Regions from separate parts of the Chitinophaga sp. 22308 genome, predicted to be linked through region 1. Evidence: riboswitches for the same ligand, from Rfam matches in the RefSeq annotation. Region 1 holds a riboswitch; each other region holds the start of a gene.
What was found. Region 1 has a riboswitch for cobalamin ahead of ACTJJS_RS02435 (DUF5074 domain-containing protein). Riboswitches for the same ligand answer to the same signal wherever they lie in the genome.

Region 1 (2,206 bases):
TCCGCCTATTTTTTCAGGAAACAAATCATTGGCCGTTCTTTTTTGTTCTTTGTAAACAATTCCGTTTGCGCTCTCTCCTATCTTAATACCGTTAACAACTTTTTGCCTGTATTGGTAGATATTTTCCAGTGTTGGGTTGAGTATCCTGATCAGCTGCAACACATAGTCAATAAAACTTTCCGTATCAAACAACCAGGAACCATTGGTGATGGTCCAGCTGCCCAGTCCATGGATGGAGATAGCTTCATTGTCCGGGATATTCAACACTACCCAACCTCTTCTGACATCTTCCTTAAAATGTGCGAGATCTTCAAAGTTCCAGCAGTCTACTCTTCCATCTGCATAAACATCTATATCAACAAAAAAATAACTGCCATTGCGGATAACCGCGGGAATGGAAAAGCCTTCGATCAGTTGTTTTCTGTATACGTTTGTGGTTGGGTTAATCATCTTTCTTTTCTTTTTGAAGAAACTGATATTCAGCTGGCTAAAGTATTCTTTTTTAGTCGTTCACACAAACGGCTCCTCTTTCTTTTTCAATAATTTATTGTACTTTCGCGCCGCAATTGGTTTTTAACATAGGTTTCACGATGTTAAAATTAATAGGGAATCAGGTGTAAATCCTGAGCAGACCCGCTACTGTAAGTTCTGTAACAACACCCGGACATCTACTCGCCACTGTTTTTAGTGAATAAAAACGGGAAGGCCGTCCGAAGTGAGAACAAGCCAGGAGACCTGCCAATGCAGATAATTTTTAAAGCTTCGAGGATAGGGCTTTGAATGCAACTTGCACTGAAATTATTTCGGCGTCTTATTGTTTTCGCATGTCATCTGATAGGCTATCAAACCAGTCATTTAGTACTAGCATTTTATGAAAAAAAGCGTTTTCGCATTTGGGGCGTTCGTCGCCGTCGCATTGGTATCCTGTTCAAAAAAAGATTCTACTGAGCCTATGCCGGTTGGGACCGGAGAAGTAGCCATCATCAATGTGCTTTCTCAAAACGGTGTAGCACAGGAAGACACCCTGGTGTTTAAAGCAAAGGCGCCACAGGGCAGCACCTTCAACTGGACCGTCAACGGCAAGGGCACCACCGCTACCGACTCCATTTTTAAATTTGTATCAACGGACATGGGTGAACATATTATCGCTGTCACCGCTTCCACCAATAATAAAAAGGTTTCCTCCCAGACAAGTGTTACCGTATATGGAAAATACAAGTACGGCACCTTTATTTTAAATGAGGGCAACATGACCACGGAGAACGGATCTCTGATATTCATCAGTCCCAAAGGCGTAATAACGGACAGTGCTTACTTTAAGGCCAATGGCACCCAACTGGGAAACGTGGCACAAGACCTCTTCATCAGCAACAACAAAATATACATCATTTCCCAAAACGGTAAAAAGAACGCGGTAGGCGACGCTTTTAGCAACGACGGCCTGCTCGTTGTGGCCAATGCGGAAACGCTTAAAAAGGTAGCCGCCTACAACGATGAACTGGCCGCATTAAGCTGGCCTACGCATGTGGCGGTGTTAAACGAGGAAAATGTCATCATCCGTGATAACAATGGCTTATACAGATTTAATCCGATCACCAAAGCCCTCACCTTTATCAAAGGCTCCCGGTCTGCCGCCAAGCTGACCCTGGCCGTTTCCAACAATAAAATATTTGCCGCCGCCGGCTCTAAAGTATATGTTGTGGAACCGAATAAGGACACGCTCACCTATGCTTTGGACATGAAAGGGTCTGTAAGCGGCGTGGTAAGAGCCAGTGACGGTAATATCTGGGTATCCACCACCGGATCACCTGCTAAAATTTCCAAAATCAATTTCAGGGACTACTCCCTGATAAAAGCCAATGATATCATCACAGGCAGCGTGAGTGCCGGTTTTGGGGCTACGCCGGGCATCACGGCCAAGGGTGACACTCTTTATTTCAGCGGCGCCGGCACCAAAATATACCGCCACGTTTTCAGTATGGGCGCAACTGAATTTATGGCAGATGCAAAGACAGTCGTTCAGAATGCCAATATCGTATATAACAATATCGCTGTACATCCGGTCACAGGAGAAGTATACCTGAACACCATGAAGGCTTATGGCAGGGACTACCTGACTAATAACATCAGCGTGTTCAACTTTAACAATAAAGATATTTTAAGCGCTAACTATAAAGACCATACGAAATTTCCCGCTGGTATATTC
Region 2 (2,206 bases), 920 kb from region 1:
TTCAGCAGACTGGCCTGCGCGCTGAAACGCTGGAAGTTGACGGACGTGGCCAATGCCACCAGGGTGGTGAAGCGCTGCGGATAGGAGAAGCCTTTGAGGTCCGCGTCCAGTTTGTTCCATTGAAAATCCCCTGACAGTCCTACGTTCCACCAGTTGGTCACCGCAAACTGATTGGCGACCGACAGGTATACTTCCTGCTGATAGTAGCGGTTCTCCGCAAAGTAGGCAGTATCCGGGGCGAGGTAATGCGTATAGTCGTAGGCGTATTTACCGTTGAACATCAGGCTGTACCTGGGCGAGATGTCTTTGCGCCAGGATGACTGTGCAAAGAAGTTCCGGTCCCATTGGCGGTCCACATGTACAAACAGGTTGTTGGCCATATAGCCGGGCAGGCCGCGTTCTGAATCGTAAAAGTAGATTTTGGAGTTCCATTCACCACCGTTCATGACACCGTGCAGGCTGCCTTCGAGGCGGAAAGCGTTGATATCGCCGTTTTTGCGGATGGCCGTGGTATCATATCCCGCGGCAGGGTTTTGTTTGTCGGTTTTCCGGTAGCGGAATTTATACTGGCCATTGGCGTTGGTCCACTCACCGCTGAAAGTGGCCGACACGCGGCTGCTGATTTTCTCCTGCCATAGCACGGAAGGGTTGACGAGGCCAAAGGAGCCGGTCTTAAACGTTCCTCTCAGGTGTCTTCTTTCGCCTTCTTCGAAACGGGGCTTTAGGGTGGTGAGATAGATGGAGCCTGAGGAGCCATAGTCTTTTGCCGGTTGGAAGATGCTGCTTTTCTGGCCGTTGTAGAGCGCTATTTCCTCCATGTTGTCCAGCGAGAATTTGCCCAGGTCCACCACGCCGTTTTGTGCGTTGCCCAGTTCGATGCCGTCATAGAACACGCCGGTGTGGTTGGTGCCCATGCTGCGTATGTCCACTGTTTTCAGGCCGCCGATGCCACCGTAGTCTTTTATCTGGATACCCGAAAAAAAGCGCAGCGCATCCGCTACAGACTGGGAGTTCAGTCTTTGCAGCTCCGCCCCTTTCAGTTGTTGCCCGGGGGCGATTTCTTTACCGCCCCTGGGGGCAATGACAGATATTTCCCGCAGGTCTTTGGTCCGGGTGCTGTCAGTTTGCTGTTGCGCCATCAGGGACACAACAGGGCATCCTGCGAGCACCATGTACAAGGTGGTCCTCAGTAATGGGATACGCATGTTAATTCACCGTTTTGATAATTCATCCAACGGCCTTCGTAACAGGAAATAAAATCAAGGTGGATAACAGCAGGGTATCAGTCCTGCATCATGACTCATTTCCAAGCCTCATTCCACGAAGGCTTAAAAAAACTGATGCATGGCAGGTATTCTGACTTATCTCTGCTCCGGGCGGCCTTCCCATTGAATGTTCAACAGTGGCCGGATGGTTGCCCGGGCGTTTATGGAGACTTACAGCAGCGGGACTGTCCCGGATTTACACCGGTGTTCCCTTTTAATTACCCCACACCGCAATGGAGGGGGGTAAACCATTGCGGTGCGAAGGTAGTGCTTTAATTTATTTCTTCAAAAAGTTGTCAGGAGCTTATGGTCGATCGCGCATTTAATGAGCATAGCGGTATTGCGGGCTTTCAGTTTGCCCAGCAGGTTGCGGCGATGACTGTCTACCGTATCGCTGCTGATAAACAGTTTTTCCGCAATTTCATGGTTCGTATGCCCGTTGGCGATGAGCCACAGCACTTCTTTTTCCCTTTTGGTGATATGTAGTTCCCGGGTACGGGCGGCGCCGGCAGTGGTTTCCAGTTCGGCGGCCAGTACGGCGGAGAGGTAAGTGTGACCGCTATAGACATCGTGAATGGCTTTTAGCAGCTCCTCTTTATCGGCATTTTTCATCAGGCAGCCGCTCGCGCCGCTGTCCATCATATCCTGGATGCCGCGGCCGTCTTTATGATAGCTCAGTCCGAGCACCATCGTATCAGGATGGTTCTTTTTGATCAGGTGGCATAATTCCGCCCCGGCAATGTCGGGCAGCATGGTGTCGAGTAATACCACGTCTGTCTGGTGGTGCAGCAGGAAATTGAGGCAAGACTCCCCTGTTCTTGTTTCCCCTGTCAGTTCTATATCCTTTTCATAACTGAGTAAAGCGCGAAGTCCCTCTAATATCAATGGATGATCATCCACAAAATATAATCTGATCATGGTTTTTCATATTTGCTGTAACG
Region 3 (2,206 bases), on a different contig from region 1:
GCAACCGCAGACACTGTTGATGATCACCAGTGTTGTTCCATCCTGGGCCATCGCTTTGTCTACATCCGCCGGCGTAAGCATTTCCTTTACGCCCAGGTCGGTCAGCTCATCTTTAAATGGCTTAATTAATAAAGGGGAATAAGGCATGATAATGTATTTGAGGGTTAGAAATGGGTAATCATATCACACTTTATAACACCACAACTTTTCAAAATGTTACCGGCAGATACAGCTTTTTCTGACAGAGGCAGCTTTAAAAACCATTTAATACATTGAAAACCAGCAGCAAAAAGCATCTTACAAAAACCGTTTGGCTTTTATCTGGCGAATTGTATACTTTCGCAGGCACAATCAGTTCTTACTTTATTTCTTATCAGCCGGAGAGGTTTTACTTCACGTAAATTAATAGGGAATTGTGTGTAAATCACAAGCTGTCCCGCAACTGTAAGTAACTTAAAGGTTTTGCCACAATGATGTCCACTGCCGCAAGGTGGGAAGGACGGCAAAATGTTACAAGCCAGGAGACCTGCCTAACCGGATTTGACAATGCTTTCGCGGACTGAAGTGATGTCGGATGATTTTCTCTGTGTACCTATGGGCATCCTGTGCCCTGCAGGGAGATCGTTTATGCTTCTCCGTCATTCCTCTTCCGCGAAACATCGTGAAATTCAGCAAAGAACTTTTAATTGATTTCATCATTTTAAAAGTTTCAGATGCGCACACACAATCTTGGCTACCCGAGGATAGGCAGCCGGCGTGAACTCAAAAAATCCTGCGAAGCTTACTGGGCAGGCAAACAGACACTGTCTGAATTATTAACCACAGGGCACGGTATTCGCCAAAAGAACTGGCAGCTTCAACAGGATGCCGGTATTGACCTCGTCCCATGCAACGACTTTTCCTTTTATGACCAGGTGCTGGACATGAGCCTGATGCTGGGCGCTATTCCAACGCGTTACATCCCCCTGATCACCGAACGGCAATTGTCCGCCACTGACCTGATGTTTGCCATGGCAAGGGGTTATCAGCAGGACGGTTACGACATCACTGCCATGGAGATGACCAAATGGTTTGATACCAACTACCACTACATCGTCCCGGAATTCACGGCAGCACAGCAATTTGCACTCTTTTCCGAAAAAGCCATCGATGAGTTTAAAGAGGCCAGGCAGCAGCAGATCAATGCCAAACCGGTATTGCTCGGTCCTGTTTCATACCTGCTACTGGGCAAGGAAAAAGAACAACACTTCTCCCGCATTGAACTGATAGACCGGTTGCTGCCGGTGTATATGCAGATCATTGGTAAACTGTATGATGCCGGCGCACGGACCATCCAGCTGGACGAGCCCTGCCTTTCCCTCAATCTGGCAGAAAAAGAAAGACAGGTGTTCAGCAGTGCCTATCACAACATAAAAGCGGCTTTCCCCGACCTGCATATCATATTGGCAAGCTATTTTGAATGTTATGGTGATAATCTTCCTACAGTCCTTCAACTGCCTGTTGACATCCTGCACCTGGACCTGGTGAGATGTCCGAGCCAACTGGGGGATATCCTTGCGTCCCCGTTACTGTCCGATACGATGCAGCTGTCACTGGGACTGGTAGACGGAAGGAATATCTGGATCAATGATTACCGTCATTCCCTATCACTGATATCGCAAGCCAGCAGTAAACTCGGGGCCGACAGGATATGGATCGCCCCTTCCTGTTCCCTGCTGCACTCCCCTTGTGACCTCAGCCTGGAGAGCCAGGAAAACACGCTGACGCCTGAAGTCAAACAATGGCTGGCCTTCGCCAAACAGAAAATCGAGGAAGTGGTAACATTACAGCAATTGGCCTCCGCATCACCGGCAGCAGCCGCAAAAGCCGGGCTGGAAGCAAATATCAGGGCTATAGAAAGCAGGAAAACATCTCCCCTGGTCCACGACCACAACGTAAAACAACGCACCGCTAAAATAACAGATGCCGATGCCCGCCGGCAGCACATCTTTGCAGAACGCAGGATACAGCAGCGGGCTGCGTTAAAACTGCCGCTGTTTCCCACCACCACTATCGGCTCTTTCCCACAGACCAAAGAAATACGCACCTGGCGGGCCGCACTAAAAAAACAGGAAATCACCCCGGAGCAGTACGATGCCCTGCTGAAAACAGAGACCGAGAAAGCTATCCGCTGGCAGGAAGAAATTGGCATCGATGTGCTGGTACA

Region 2: linked by a shared signal. The riboswitch ahead of ACTJJS_RS06425 (TonB-dependent receptor) and the one ahead of ACTJJS_RS02435 (DUF5074 domain-containing protein) in region 1 are both predicted to bind cobalamin.
Region 3: linked by a shared signal. The riboswitch ahead of metE (5-methyltetrahydropteroyltriglutamate--homocysteine S-methyltransferase) and the one ahead of ACTJJS_RS02435 (DUF5074 domain-containing protein) in region 1 are both predicted to bind cobalamin.

The regions. Positions count from the first base shown of each region.
Region 1 is NZ_JBQEOP010000001.1:602,047-604,252, reverse strand. It holds gene ACTJJS_RS02440 (DUF7638 domain-containing protein) at 1-450, opposite strand, end outside; cobalamin riboswitch at 551-757, shown strand; gene ACTJJS_RS02435 (DUF5074 domain-containing protein) at 953-2,206, shown strand, end outside.
Region 2 is NZ_JBQEOP010000001.1:1,524,274-1,526,479, reverse strand. It holds gene ACTJJS_RS06425 (TonB-dependent receptor) at 1-1,205, opposite strand, end outside; cobalamin riboswitch at 1,330-1,533, opposite strand; gene ACTJJS_RS06420 (response regulator) at 1,551-2,183, opposite strand.
Region 3 is NZ_JBQEOP010000002.1:460,402-462,607, reverse strand. It holds gene ACTJJS_RS08515 (BrxA/BrxB family bacilliredoxin) at 1-147, opposite strand, end outside; cobalamin riboswitch at 367-548, shown strand; gene metE (5-methyltetrahydropteroyltriglutamate--homocysteine S-methyltransferase) at 714-2,206, shown strand, end outside.